DNA from 2 places in the Bacillus sp. ABA4_010 genome. Region 2 is predicted to be linked to the other one. Evidence: a T-box and tRNA genes for the amino acid it is inferred to sense, from the RefSeq annotation. Region 2 holds a T-box; the other holds one or more tRNA genes.
What was found. The T-box of region 2 lies ahead of ACXAEO_RS02390 (valine--tRNA ligase). A T-box ahead of a tRNA ligase gene usually reads a tRNA of that ligase, here a tRNA-Val.

Region 1 (6,779 bases), 3.1 Mb from region 2:
GTTACAGGAAAAGTTTAAGTAGGGAATAAAATTTTCTACCGATGGAAGTTTCCTTTATTGAACAAAGAATAGACATTTATTAATGAGAATGATTATGGTAAAATAAAAGCAAACTGTAATGAAGCAAAAACAAAGAAATGTTACGATTAAATACAATATTGTCGTATTTATTGATTGATTGTACATTTTCAGCTGTTTTCGCTCCGTATTTTGTGCATTGGAGGTGAAAAAATGCGCATTTTTTGGACATTTTTCTGGAGTTTAGTGTTAATCAATATGTCTGCCTATGTTGTAAGCTCGATGCAAGGTTTTACATACGATTTTGTAATCGCTTCAGTTCTTTCTATCGGCTTCTCCATCTTTGTTATTATTATGGGAGAAACGCTTATCCCGAACGAACCTGTTGACCATCATTAAAAAAATCCCTTCACAAAAAATTGTGAAGGGATTTTTTACAATCTAACTAAAAAATAAGCATGGATGTCATGACATCCATGCTTATTTTATCTAATTTATGGGCCTAAATGGACTCGAACCATCGACCTCACGCTTATCAGGCGTGCGCTCTAACCAGCTGAGCTATAGGCCCGTATTTGTTCTAATGGAGCGGGTGATGAGAATCGAACTCACGACATCAGCTTGGAAGGCTGAGGTTTTACCATTAAACTACACCCGCATCATATTATATGGGGCGATTGATGGGAATCGAACCCACGAGTGCCAGAGCCACAATCTGGTGCGTTAACCACTTCGCCACAACCGCCATATTTTTATTGGCAGGGGCAGTAGGAATCGAACCCACACCGGAGGTTTTGGAGACCTCTGTTCTACCGTTAAACTATGCCCCTATTAAAATTTCAAAAAAAATGGTGGAGGGGGACGGATTCGAACCGCCGAACCCGGAGGGAGCGGATTTACAGTCCGCCGCGTTTAGCCACTTCGCTACCCCTCCACATATTTTTTTCAAATGGTGCCGGCGAGAGGACTTGAACCCCCAACCTACTGATTACAAGTCAGTTGCTCTACCAATTGAGCTACACCGGCATTCATTAAATGGTGGCTCGGGACGGAATCGAACCGCCGACACAAGGATTTTCAGTCCTTTGCTCTACCAACTGAGCTACCGAGCCGTATTAAAGTATTGTTTTTAATTTATGTTGCTCAAATCCTTCGCCCAAATCTCAGATAGTTTATCCAAGAAGCAGCTCGATTTGTGCGCTGAAGCTATGCTTTGCAGATGATTCGGACGTGCTCTACCAACTGAGCTACCGAGCCATTTAAGTATATTTGTTTTTTAAATAAAAATGGCGGTCCCGACGGGACTCGAACCCGCGATCTCCTGCGTGACAGGCAGGCATGTTAACCACTACACCACGGGACCACCTTCATAATAGAAATGGCGGAGGAAGAGGGATTCGAACCCCCGCGGGCTGTTACACCCCTGTCGGTTTTCAAGACCGATCCCTTCAGCCGGACTTGGGTATTCCTCCGCAATATAAATTAAATAAATGGCTCCACAGGCAGGACTCGAACCTGCGACCAATCGGTTAACAGCCGATTGCTCTACCACTGAGCTACTGTGGAATATTCTTAAGATAATTGGTGGAGCCTAGCGGGATCGAACCGCTGACCTCCTGCGTGCAAGGCAGGCGCTCTCCCAGCTGAGCTAAGGCCCCTTGATTGTATAAATATGGCGCGCCCGACAGGAGTCGAACCCATAACCTTCTGATCCGTAGTCAGACGCTCTATCCAATTGAGCTACGGGCGCGTATTTATAATAGATATTTATAGTGGTGCCGAGGACCGGAATCGAACCGGTACGGTAGTCACCTACCGCAGGATTTTAAGTCCTGTGCGTCTGCCAGTTCCGCCACCCCGGCACTATATATTTTATGGAGCGGAAGACGGGATTCGAACCCGCGACCCCCACCTTGGCAAGGTGGTGTTCTACCACTGAACTACTTCCGCAATATGAGCCATGAAGGACTCGAACCTTCGACCCTCTGATTAAAAGTCAGATGCTCTACCAACTGAGCTAATGGCTCTTTGGCTGGGCTAGCTGGATTCGAACCAACGCATGACGGAGTCAAAGTCCGTTGCCTTACCGCTTGGCTATAGCCCAATCACATGGTGGAGGATGACGGGATCGAACCGCCGACCCCCTGCTTGTAAGGCAGGTGCTCTCCCAGCTGAGCTAATCCTCCAGATATGGTGACCCGTACGGGATTCGAACCCGTGTTACCGCCGTGAAAGGGCGGTGTCTTAACCGCTTGACCAACGGGCCAATGTTTACAGCCTGGCAATGTCCTACTTTCACAGGGGGAGACCCCCAACTACCATCGGCGCTGAAGAGCTTAACTTCCGTGTTCGGCATGGGAACGGGTGTGACCTCTTCGCCATCATCACCAGACAATATGAAGGTTATTCCTTCAAAACTAGATAACTGCAGCTGAGTACTTGCTTTACTTGATTGTCTAGCTACGGCTCCTAATCTTTCGGCCGTTTCACTTCTGCCTATGAAACCAAAGAACGGTTTCCCAGCCAGAAGCTCCAACATCCTATCGATTTAAACGGGCTTTCTCTGCTTTTCGTTTAGGTTAAGTCCTCGATCGATTAGTATCAGTCAGCTCCACACGTCGCCGTGCTTCCACCTCTGACCTATCAACCTGATCATCTTTCAGGGATCTTACTAGCTTGACGCTATGGGAAATCTCATCTTGAGGGGGGCTTCATGCTTAGATGCTTTCAGCACTTATCCCGTCCGCACATAGCTACCCAGCGATGCCTTTGGCAAGACAACTGGTACACCAGCGGTGCGTCCATCCCGGTCCTCTCGTACTAAGGACAGCTCCTCTCAAATTTCCTGCGCCCGCGACGGATAGGGACCGAACTGTCTCACGACGTTCTGAACCCAGCTCGCGTACCGCTTTAATGGGCGAACAGCCCAACCCTTGGGACCGACTACAGCCCCAGGATGCGATGAGCCGACATCGAGGTGCCAAACCTCCCCGTCGATGTGGACTCTTGGGGGAGATAAGCCTGTTATCCCCGGGGTAGCTTTTATCCGTTGAGCGATGGCCCTTCCATGCGGAACCACCGGATCACTAAGCCCGACTTTCGTCCCTGCTCGACTTGTAGGTCTCGCAGTCAAGCTCCCTTGTGCCTTTACACTCTACGAATGATTTCCAACCATTCTGAGGGAACCTTTGGGCGCCTCCGTTACATTTTAGGAGGCGACCGCCCCAGTCAAACTGCCCACCTGACACTGTCTCCCACCCCGATGAGGGGTGCGGGTTAGAATTTCAATACAGCTAGGGTAGTATCCCACCGATGCCTCCACCGAAGCTGGCGCTCCGGCTTCCAAGGCTCCTACCTATCCTGTACAAGCTGTACCAAAATGCAATATCAGGCTACAGTAAAGCTCCACGGGGTCTTTCCGTCCTGTCGCGGGTAACCTGCATCTTCACAGGTACTATAATTTCACCGAGTCTCTCGTTGAGACAGTGCCCAGATCGTTACACCTTTCGTGCGGGTCGGAACTTACCCGACAAGGAATTTCGCTACCTTAGGACCGTTATAGTTACGGCCGCCGTTTACTGGGGCTTCGGTTCAAAGCTTCGCTTGCGCTAACCTCTCCCCTTAACCTTCCAGCACCGGGCAGGTGTCAGCCCCTATACTTCGCCTTACGGCTTCGCAGAGACCTGTGTTTTTGCTAAACAGTCGCCTGGGCCTATTCACTGCGGCTCTCTCGGGCTTGCACCCTATCAGAGCACCCCTTCTCCCGAAGTTACGGGGTCATTTTGCCGAGTTCCTTAACGAGAGTTCTCTCGAACACCTTAGGATTCTCTCCTCGCCTACCTGTGTCGGTTTGCGGTACGGGTACCTCCCACCTCGCTAGAGGCTTTTCTTGGCAGCGTGAAATCAGGAACTTCGGTACTTTATTTCCCTCGCCATCACAGCTCAACCTTACGAGAAGCGGATTTGCCTACTTCTCAGCCTTACTGCTTGGACGCGCATATCCAACAGCGCGCTTACCCTATCCTTCTGCGTCCCCCCATTGCTCAAACGGTGGGGAGGTAGTACAGGAATATCAACCTGTTATCCATCGCCTACGCCTTTCGGCCTCGGCTTAGGTCCCGACTAACCCTGAGCGGACGAGCCTTCCTCAGGAAACCTTAGGCATACGGTGGATGGGATTCTCACCCATCTTTCGCTACTCATACCGGCATTCTCACTTCTAAGCGCTCCACCAGTCCTTCCGGTCTGACTTCACCGCCCTTAGAACGCTCTCCTACCACGGACATCGTAGATGTCCATCCACAGCTTCGGTGATACGTTTAGCCCCGGTACATTTTCGGCGCAGAGTCACTCGACCAGTGAGCTATTACGCACTCTTTAAATGGTGGCTGCTTCTAAGCCAACATCCTGGTTGTCTAAGCAACTCCACATCCTTTTCCACTTAACGTATACTTTGGGACCTTAGCTGGTGGTCTGGGCTGTTTCCCTCTTGACTACGGATCTTATCACTCGCAGTCTGACTCCCAAGAATAAGTCTTCGGCATTCGGAGTTTGACTGAATTCGGTAACCCGTTGGGGGCCCCTAGTCCAATCAGTGCTCTACCTCCGAGACTCTTATCTTGAGGCTAGCCCTAAAGCTATTTCGGAGAGAACCAGCTATCTCCAGGTTCGATTGGAATTTCTCCGCTACCCACACCTCATCCCCGCACTTTTCAACGTGCGTGGGTTCGGGCCTCCATTCAGTGTTACCTGAACTTCACCCTGGACATGGGTAGATCACCTGGTTTCGGGTCTACGACCACATACTCATTCGCCCTATTCAGACTCGCTTTCGCTGCGGCTCCGTCTCTTCAACTTAACCTTGCATGGGATCGTAACTCGCCGGTTCATTCTACAAAAGGCACGCCATCACCCGTTAACGGGCTCTGACTACTTGTAGGCACACGGTTTCAGGATCTCTTTCACTCCCCTTCCGGGGTGCTTTTCACCTTTCCCTCACGGTACTGGTTCACTATCGGTCACTAGGGAGTATTTAGCCTTGGGAGATGGTCCTCCCAGCTTCCGACGGGATTTCTCGTGTCCCGCCGTACTCAGGATCCACTCAAGAGGGAACGAAGTTTCAACTACAGGGTTGTTACCTTCTTTGACGGGCCTTTCCAGGCCTCTTCATCTACTTCGTTCCTTTGTAACTCCGTATAGAGTGTCCTACAACCCCAAGAGGCAAGCCTCTTGGTTTGGGCTAATTCCGTTTCGCTCGCCGCTACTCAGGAAATCGCAATTGCTTTCTCTTCCTCCGGGTACTTAGATGTTTCAGTTCCCCGGGTCTGCCTTCCATACCCTATGTATTCAGGTAAAGATACTGTTCCATTACGAACAGTGGGTTTCCCCATTCGGAAATCTCCGGATCAAAGCTCACTTACAGCTCCCCGAAGCATATCGGTGTTAGTCCCGTCCTTCATCGGCTCCTAGTGCCAAGGCATCCACCGTGCGCCCTTTCTAACTTAACCTTGTTACGGCAAAAGATTAGCGTCGAATTTCTTCGTTGATTTCGATTCTCCGCTGCTCACGTATAGAAATACGCTGTGCTGCTCGAATCTTCATCGCCTCGAACTTCTCGCTTCTCTTTTCCCTTTTGTTTTTAAACAAAGGATTTTTGTTTAGAAAAGTTTTCACTTTCCTCAGCTATTACTGTTATCTAGTTTTCAAAGAACAACTATGCACCACTCGGTGCATTTGATATTGAAGGATGAACCTTCAAAACTGAACAAAACGTTTTCGTCAACGATTCTTACTGTCTAGCTACGGCATACGCCTTCGCTTTTCTTAGTAATCCTTAGAAAGGAGGTGATCCAGCCGCACCTTCCGATACGGCTACCTTGTTACGACTTCACCCCAATCATCTACCCCACCTTAGGCGGCTGGCTCCTTACGGTTACCTCACCGACTTCGGGTGTTGCAAACTCTCGTGGTGTGACGGGCGGTGTGTACAAGGCCCGGGAACGTATTCACCGCGGCATGCTGATCCGCGATTACTAGCGATTCCGGCTTCATGCAGGCGAGTTGCAGCCTGCAATCCGAACTGAGAACGGTTTTATGAGATTAGCTCCACCTCGCGGTCTCGCGACTCTTTGTACCGTCCATTGTAGCACGTGTGTAGCCCAGGCCATAAGGGGCATGATGATTTGACGTCATCCCCACCTTCCTCCGGTTTGTCACCGGCAGTCACCTTAGAGTGCCCAACTGAATGCTGGCAACTAAGATCAAGGGTTGCGCTCGTTGCGGGACTTAACCCAACATCTCACGACACGAGCTGACGACAACCATGCACCACCTGTCACTCTGTCCCCCGAAGGGGAACGCTCTATCTCTAGAGTTGTCAGAGGATGTCAAGACCTGGTAAGGTTCTTCGCGTTGCTTCGAATTAAACCACATGCTCCACCGCTTGTGCGGGCCCCCGTCAATTCCTTTGAGTTTCAGCCTTGCGGCCGTACTCCCCAGGCGGAGTGCTTAATGCGTTAGCTGCAGCACTAAGGGGCGGAAACCCCCTAACACTTAGCACTCATCGTTTACGGCGTGGACTACCAGGGTATCTAATCCTGTTTGCTCCCCACGCTTTCGCGCCTCAGCGTCAGTTACAGACCAGAAAGCCGCCTTCGCCACTGGTGTTCCTCCACATCTCTACGCATTTCACCGCTACACGTGGAATTCCGCTTTCCTCTTCTGCACTCAAGTTCCCCAGTTTCCAATGACCCTCCACGGTT
Region 2 (6,779 bases):
TAGAGTTTGCTCGAACTAAACTTGATGATTGGTATGAAATAATGAAAGAAAAAGAAAAGGCACGTCTTGTGACCATTCATGGCAAGCTGTCTGCGAAACACTTTATCTATGATGAAAGCGGAAATGGCTATTTTATTAATTTTGAGCAAGCACGGGAAGCATCGCCTATTTATGATGTGATATCGTTTTATTTCCGCGCATTTAAAACATATCCGATTCAAAGCTATGAAAGCTATGAATGGTTTACGACATATGAACAGCGGTTTCCTTTAACCGAGGAAGAACTGCTTTTGCTATATAGTTATTTAGCCTTTCCAGAACTTCTCGTTAGGACGGTCGATCGTTACCGAAATGAGCGGTCCGCTCAAAAGGAAATGAAACATGTTCAAATGTTAACGGCTGCTTATTGGCAGATGAAAAACATTGAACAGCTACTCACACGAATTATGCAAGCAGAGCAACAAAAAAAGCAGCTGCCGAACAGGCAGCACAAGCGCAAGCCAATACGTAACGTTTGTTATGTATATGGCTTGTTTTTTTATGTCTATACCCATTCTAAATAAATGGCGGCAGCTAAAATAATCAGTAAGGTTAAAAGAAGTACATCAAAGGTTGTCGGGAAAAAAACGGTTCTCACCGTTTGAAAAAGAGTAAGAGGGATAATAAATTGAGCGAAAACAGCACTGGCATGGCGGGTCCACCGTTGAAATTTGTACGAATTAAACCGTTTTTTCATGCTATCTTGTCCTTTCTTCGTGAAATTTGCCTAGAGTATTGTATGAATGATTTGTGAAGTTGGTGAGGGGACCATTTAATCTATTAATAGCGAATGTGCGTTAACTTAATAAACATAAAAAATTCACTTCCCCTATTTTTTGTAGCACAAAAAATGATAAACTGTTTTTAGACAATATCGCTATGTTTGTGTAACGAATAAGGAGTGTTTACATGAAGCAAATTACCTTTTCTTCTTATGAAGAATTAGAGCAAATGTTGAAAGAGAAGTTTTATCAGAAAGCAAAGTTTGTCGGCTTAAGTGAGGAGGAAATGACTCAATCTACAAGCTACAAAAGGAAAGCGAAAGAACTGTGGGACAAGCATCATTGTGAAAAAATGATTGAACAGGATGGCGTTGCTGTATTAGATGTTTGGATGGATGAAAAAGGGAATAGGAAAACGAAAAGAGGTAGACCACGAAAGGAAGAGTCAGAAAAACTAAATTTCTCATTACATGTTCGATTAGATGAAGAGTCAATGGAAAAGCTAAACAATTATGCAAAGGAACATCATGTAGATCGTTCCACGGCAATTAGAATGATTTTGAAAAATTTATGAATCATGAAATAAGGGCTCTATTCATGATTCCATTACAAATAAACTCAAAGCTGTTTTTCAAGAGGGGTTAAAATGAGTATACAGCGTTTTAAATTTCGTTTTGATTTATTAATCGCTATTACATTTAGTTTACTATTTGCTCCGGCTGTCACGAGTGTAGCATTTCATGAAATCGCGAGTGTTTTACTAGGAGGAGCTTTCATTATTCATTTAGCTTTAAACAAAAAGTGGATTATTGAAATGAGCAAAAAAATATTTTCCAAAAAGATTAAAGGAAAATCATTATTTTCTTACGTATTAAATATGACGCTTCTACTAGATATGTTGATTGTCATGATAAGTGGATTATTAATTTCTGAAGTTATCTTACCTAATTTCAGGTATTTGACAAGTATAAATTGGCTTGCTCTTCATATCGGTTCTTCGGTCCTTGGACTACTAATAGTCGGAATCCATCTAGGCTTACATTGGAACTGGATTAAACAAATGGGAAGTCAGTACCCGAAATTGAAGAAACTATTTTCTTTTCGTAAACCATATAAGAAAATATTGTCCCGCACATTATTAGTCATCGGCACGATTTTTTTGTTCGTGCAAGTACTGAAACTGACTTTTGTAACGGTGGAATTTTTAAACGGTGCGCCGTCAGGACTTGAAGAAAGCGGAGGAGCTGAAGGAAACGATTTTTCTCTTGCACAGTTAGTAGGAGTTCTACCTGTTTTTACGATTTATTCATGTCTTTTGGCGTCCGTTGCTTTTTATACTCATTTATTAGAAAAGCGAACCATCGATAAGAAACATAGAAAAGCTTCACACATATAGAAGACCGTTCTTCATGTTTTTGAAGATTCCTTTGAATGGAAGTTTTCCACGTAAGAGTACAATTGTAGAGTGATTTTATGTAGAAAAGGATTAAACTTTATGTTGAAGAAGTTATTGTTTTTTTACATGGTGAATAGAACGTGAAAAAAATGGAGAAGCTTATTGACGATTGATAGATTTTTCATATAGTATAGTTACGAGACTTTATTATAGAAAAAACGCATTGATTGGGAAGAGTAGAGCTGTGTACGCCTTCAGAAAGAGAAATCCTTGGCTGTGAGATTTCTTAGGATGATACCGCTTGAATGTCGCCCATGAGCAACTTTTTTGAACGTGATGTGAGAATTGCATCTAAGTAGAAAAAGACGGGACAGACCGTTATCTGTTTAAGTGCATAAGCCAATCCATTTATTTATAAGGCTTATGAAAAAAGGTGGTACCGCGAAACTCACTCCTTTCGTCCTTTTATGTGATGAAAGGAGTTTTTTATTTATTTGATGGAGGTAAAGGAAATGGCAGAACAGGAAATCACCATGTCAACAAAGTATGATCCAAAAGCCGTTGAAGCCAACCGTTATCAATATTGGCTTGACGGAAAATTTTTCGAGGCAACAAATGATGAAGATAAACAGCCTTATACAATTGTTATTCCCCCGCCAAACGTAACAGGAAAGCTTCATTTAGGGCACGCATGGGATACAACGCTACAAGATATCGTTACACGCATGAAGCGTATGCAAGGATTTGATGTGTTATGGCTTCCAGGTATGGACCATGCTGGAATCGCGACACAAGCAAAAGTAGAAGAAAAGCTTCGTCATGAAGGGATTTCACGCTACGATTTAGGACGTGAAAAATTTGTAGAAGAAACATGGAAATGGAAAGAAGAGTATGCAAGCCATATTCGTGCACAATGGGCAAAGCTTGGCCTTGGTCTGGACTATTCCCGTGAGCGTTTTACATTAGATGAAGGTTTATCTAAAGCGGTTCGTGAAGTGTTCGTTACGCTTTATAAGAAAGGGTTAATTTACCGCGGAGAGTACATTATTAACTGGGACCCGGCAACGAAAACAGCGTTATCGGATATTGAAGTGATCTATAAGGATGTACAAGGTGCGTTTTATCATATGCGCTACCCGTTAGCAGACGGTTCGGGTCATATTGAAATTGCGACAACTCGTCCGGAAACGATGCTTGGTGATACAGCGGTAGCTGTTCATCCAGAAGATGAGCGCTATAAGCACTTAATCGGTAAAATGGTTGTTCTTCCGATTACAGGCCGTGAAATTCCAATTGTAGGCGATGATTATGTCGACATGGAATTTGGTTCAGGGGCAGTAAAAATTACACCGGCACATGATCCAAACGACTTTGAAATTGGGAACCGCCATAACTTAGAGCGCATTCTTGTCATGAATCCAGATGGCACAATGAATGACAAAGCGGGTAAATATGAAGGAATGGATCGTTTTGAATGCCGCAAGCAAATCGTACAAGATCTTCAAGAAGACGGCGTGTTATTCAAAATTGAAGACCATATGCACTCTGTCGGTCACAGTGAGCGCAGTGGTGCAGTTGTCGAGCCATACCTTTCTACACAATGGTTCGTGAAAATGCAGCCATTAGCGGATGCATCCATTGACTTGCAACAATCAGCTGAAGAAAAAGTAAACTTCGTACCAGAGCGTTTCGAAAAAACGTATTTACACTGGATGGAAAACATTCGCGATTGGTGTATTTCTCGTCAATTATGGTGGGGTCACCGTATTCCGGCTTGGTATCATAAAGAAACAGGCGAGGTTCATGTAGACCATGAGCCGCCGACAGATATCGAAAACTGGGAACAAGACACAGATGTATTAGATACATGGTTCAGCTCGGCTTTATGGCCGTTCTCAACAATGGGTTGGCCAGATACAGAGTCTGTTGACTATCAACGTTTTTATCCAACAGATGTATTAGTGACAGGGTATGACATTATTTTCTTCTGGGTATCCCGTATGATTTTCCAAGGACTTGAGTTTACAGGCAAACGTCCATTTAAAGATGTGTTAATTCACGGACTAGTACGTGATGCCCAAGGACGTAAAATGAGTAAATCACTAGGAAACGGTGTAGATCCGATGGAAGTGATTGATCAGTACGGTGCGGATTCTTTACGTTACTTCTTATCAACAGGTTCTTCACCTGGTCAAGACTTACGTTATAGCACAGAAAAAGTTGAAGCAACATGGAACTTTGCGAACAAAATTTGGAATGCTTCCCGTTTTGCGTTAATGAACATGGATGGCTTAACGTATGAGGAAATCGATTTAAGCGGTGAAAAATCGGTTGCAGATAAATGGATTTTAACTCGTTTAAATGAAACGATTGAAACGGTAACAAAGCTAGCTGATAAGTATGAATTCGGTGAAGTGGGCCGCGTTCTTTATAACTTCATCTGGGATGATTTCTGTGACTGGTATATTGAAATGGCGAAGTTGCCGCTTTATGGCGAAGATGAAGCAGCGAAGAAAACGACTCGTTCAATTCTTGCTTATGTATTAGACAACACAATGCGTCTTTTACACCCATTCATGCCGTTTATTACCGAGGAAATTTGGCAGAACTTGCCGCATGAAGGCGAATCCATTACCGTAGCGAAATGGCCGGAAGTTCGTACGGACTTAACGGATACTGAAGCAGCGGAAGAAATGCGTCTACTTGTAGATATTATTCGCGCAGTGCGTAATATCCGTGCAGAAGTGAATACACCAATGAGCAAGCAAATTAAGCTTCATATTAAAGCAAAAGATGCTAACATCCAAGGACAGCTTGAAAAAAATCGGGCTTACGTAGAGCGCTTCTGTAACCCAAGCGAACTTGTAATCGCAACGGAAGTGGAAGCGGCAGATAAGGCGATGAGTGCGGTTGTTACAGGTGCGGAGCTAATTTTACCACTTGAAGGCTTAATTAATGTGGAAGAAGAAATTAAGCGTCTTGAAAAAGAATTAGACAAGTGGACAAAAGAAGTTGAGCGCGTTCAAAAGAAATTAAGCAACCAAGGCTTTATTGCAAAAGCGCCAGCGAATGTAATTGAAGAAGAGCGCAAAAAAGAAGCAGACTATGTGGAAAAGCGTGCGTCAGTGGAAGCGCGTATTGCAGAGTTAAGAGGATAACTAGAAAAGACATTGCCTGTACGGCAGTGTCTTTTTTTTATATAATTAGTCTCTAGTGAAAATAAAAATATCAGCATGGAACTATAGATAGAAGGGTGAAGGGGAGCAGGATGAAGACTTATATAGAAGCGTTAGAATGGATACACAATCGGCTTCGTTTTGGGATTAAGCCTGGATTGGAACGAATGGCGTGGATGCTTGAGCAATTAGGAAATCCTCATCAAAATATGAAAGCTATTCATGTGGCGGGAACGAATGGGAAAGGATCGACCATTTGCTATTTACGCAACATGTTGCAGCAAGCTGGTTATCATGTTGGTACCTTCACATCGCCATATATCGAGACGTTCAATGAGCGCATTAGCGTGGATGGAAAGCCCATTTCTGATGAAGAGATGGTGGCGCTTGTAAACGCGGTACGCCCTGTTGTTGAACAACTCGAAGCGACCGATTTAGGGGAAGCGACAGAGTTTGAAGTAATCACCATTATGGCGTTTTACTATTTTGGCCAATTGAACGAACAGGACTTCGTTATTTTTGAAGCGGGGTTAGGCGGCCGATTGGATTCAACGAATGTGTTACACCCAATCTTAACGATTATTACAAACATTGGATTTGATCATACACATATTTTAGGTGACACAGTAGAAGAGATTACGAAAGAAAAAGCAGGCATTATGAAACCGGGCGTGTCGCTCATTTCCGCTGTTGAACAAAAGGAAGCACAAGCCATTTTATTTGAAACCGCTAATGAAAAACAAGCGTCTCTCTATATATTAGGAAATGATTTTGACATTGTTTCTTATGAAACATTGCCGTTAGGCGAAACGTTTTCGCTTCACATGCCAAATGAAACGTTAAATGATTTGACCATTACGATGATGGGTTATCACCAAGTGAAAAATGCCTCACTCGCTGTGAGGGCAGCTCGTTATTTACAGGAAAACGGACAAGCCGTCATTGCTGAAAAACATATTCGTGACGGGCTGCGCGAAGCTAAATGGATCGGACGATTTGAAACAATGAGTGACGATCCACTTGTCATCATTGACGGTGCGCATAATCTTCAAGGGGTTGAAAGCCTTGTTTCAACATTGAGGCTCCATTACGAAGATAAAAAAATTCATATGATTTTTAGTTGTTTAAAAGATAAAGAGGCAAAGGATATGATTGAAAAGTTGGAGGATATCGCGGCTTCCATTACCTTTACAAGCTTTGACTTTCCAAGAGCGTACGGGGCGAAAGAACTATACGAAATGATGCCGAAAGAGACAATATCATTTGAAGAAGATTGGAAACGAGCATTAACAGAAGCGAAAGAAAAACTGAACAAAGAGAACGAAATACTTGTTGTTACCGGGTCACTCTATTTTATTTCGAAGGTAAGGGAGTATTTACTTAAATAACGAAATGAGGCTGGGACAAAACCCAGCTAATTAAAATGAAAACAGCCGAGGGGAACCA

Region 1: it has a tRNA-Val gene. The T-box ahead of ACXAEO_RS02390 (valine--tRNA ligase) is inferred to sense a tRNA for this amino acid. The anticodon was not compared.

What each region holds. Positions count from the first base shown of each region.
Region 1 is NZ_JBSWUN010000003.1:3,344,977-3,351,755, forward strand. Features, by position in the region: gene ACXAEO_RS17660 (YjzD family protein) at 232-417, shown strand; tRNA gene ACXAEO_RS17665 (tRNA-Ile) at 516-589, opposite strand; tRNA gene ACXAEO_RS17670 (tRNA-Gly) at 603-676, opposite strand; tRNA gene ACXAEO_RS17675 (tRNA-His) at 688-763, opposite strand; tRNA gene ACXAEO_RS17680 (tRNA-Trp) at 775-848, opposite strand; tRNA gene ACXAEO_RS17685 (tRNA-Tyr) at 868-952, opposite strand; tRNA gene ACXAEO_RS17690 (tRNA-Thr) at 969-1,044, opposite strand; tRNA gene ACXAEO_RS17695 (tRNA-Phe) at 1,055-1,130, opposite strand; tRNA gene ACXAEO_RS17700 (tRNA-Asp) at 1,306-1,381, opposite strand; tRNA gene ACXAEO_RS17705 (tRNA-Ser) at 1,398-1,490, opposite strand; tRNA gene ACXAEO_RS17710 (tRNA-Asn) at 1,510-1,584, opposite strand; tRNA gene ACXAEO_RS17715 (tRNA-Ala) at 1,601-1,676, opposite strand; tRNA gene ACXAEO_RS17720 (tRNA-Arg) at 1,692-1,768, opposite strand; tRNA gene ACXAEO_RS17725 (tRNA-Leu) at 1,792-1,880, opposite strand; tRNA gene ACXAEO_RS17730 (tRNA-Gly) at 1,894-1,968, opposite strand; tRNA gene ACXAEO_RS17735 (tRNA-Lys) at 1,973-2,045, opposite strand; tRNA gene ACXAEO_RS17740 (tRNA-Gln) at 2,048-2,122, opposite strand; tRNA gene ACXAEO_RS17745 (tRNA-Val) at 2,129-2,204, opposite strand; tRNA gene ACXAEO_RS17750 (tRNA-Glu) at 2,210-2,284, opposite strand; rRNA gene rrf (5S ribosomal RNA) at 2,295-2,410, opposite strand; rRNA gene ACXAEO_RS17760 (23S ribosomal RNA) at 2,594-5,525, opposite strand; rRNA gene ACXAEO_RS17765 (16S ribosomal RNA) at 5,856-6,779, opposite strand, start outside.
Region 2 is NZ_JBSWUN010000003.1:242,308-249,086, forward strand. Features, by position in the region: gene ysxE (spore coat protein YsxE) at 1-563, shown strand, start outside; gene ACXAEO_RS02375 (hypothetical protein) at 545-736, opposite strand; gene ACXAEO_RS02380 (hypothetical protein) at 949-1,335, shown strand; gene ACXAEO_RS02385 (DUF4405 domain-containing protein) at 1,408-2,157, shown strand; T-box leader at 2,372-2,625, shown strand; gene ACXAEO_RS02390 (valine--tRNA ligase) at 2,670-5,315, shown strand; gene ACXAEO_RS02395 (bifunctional folylpolyglutamate synthase/dihydrofolate synthase) at 5,426-6,721, shown strand.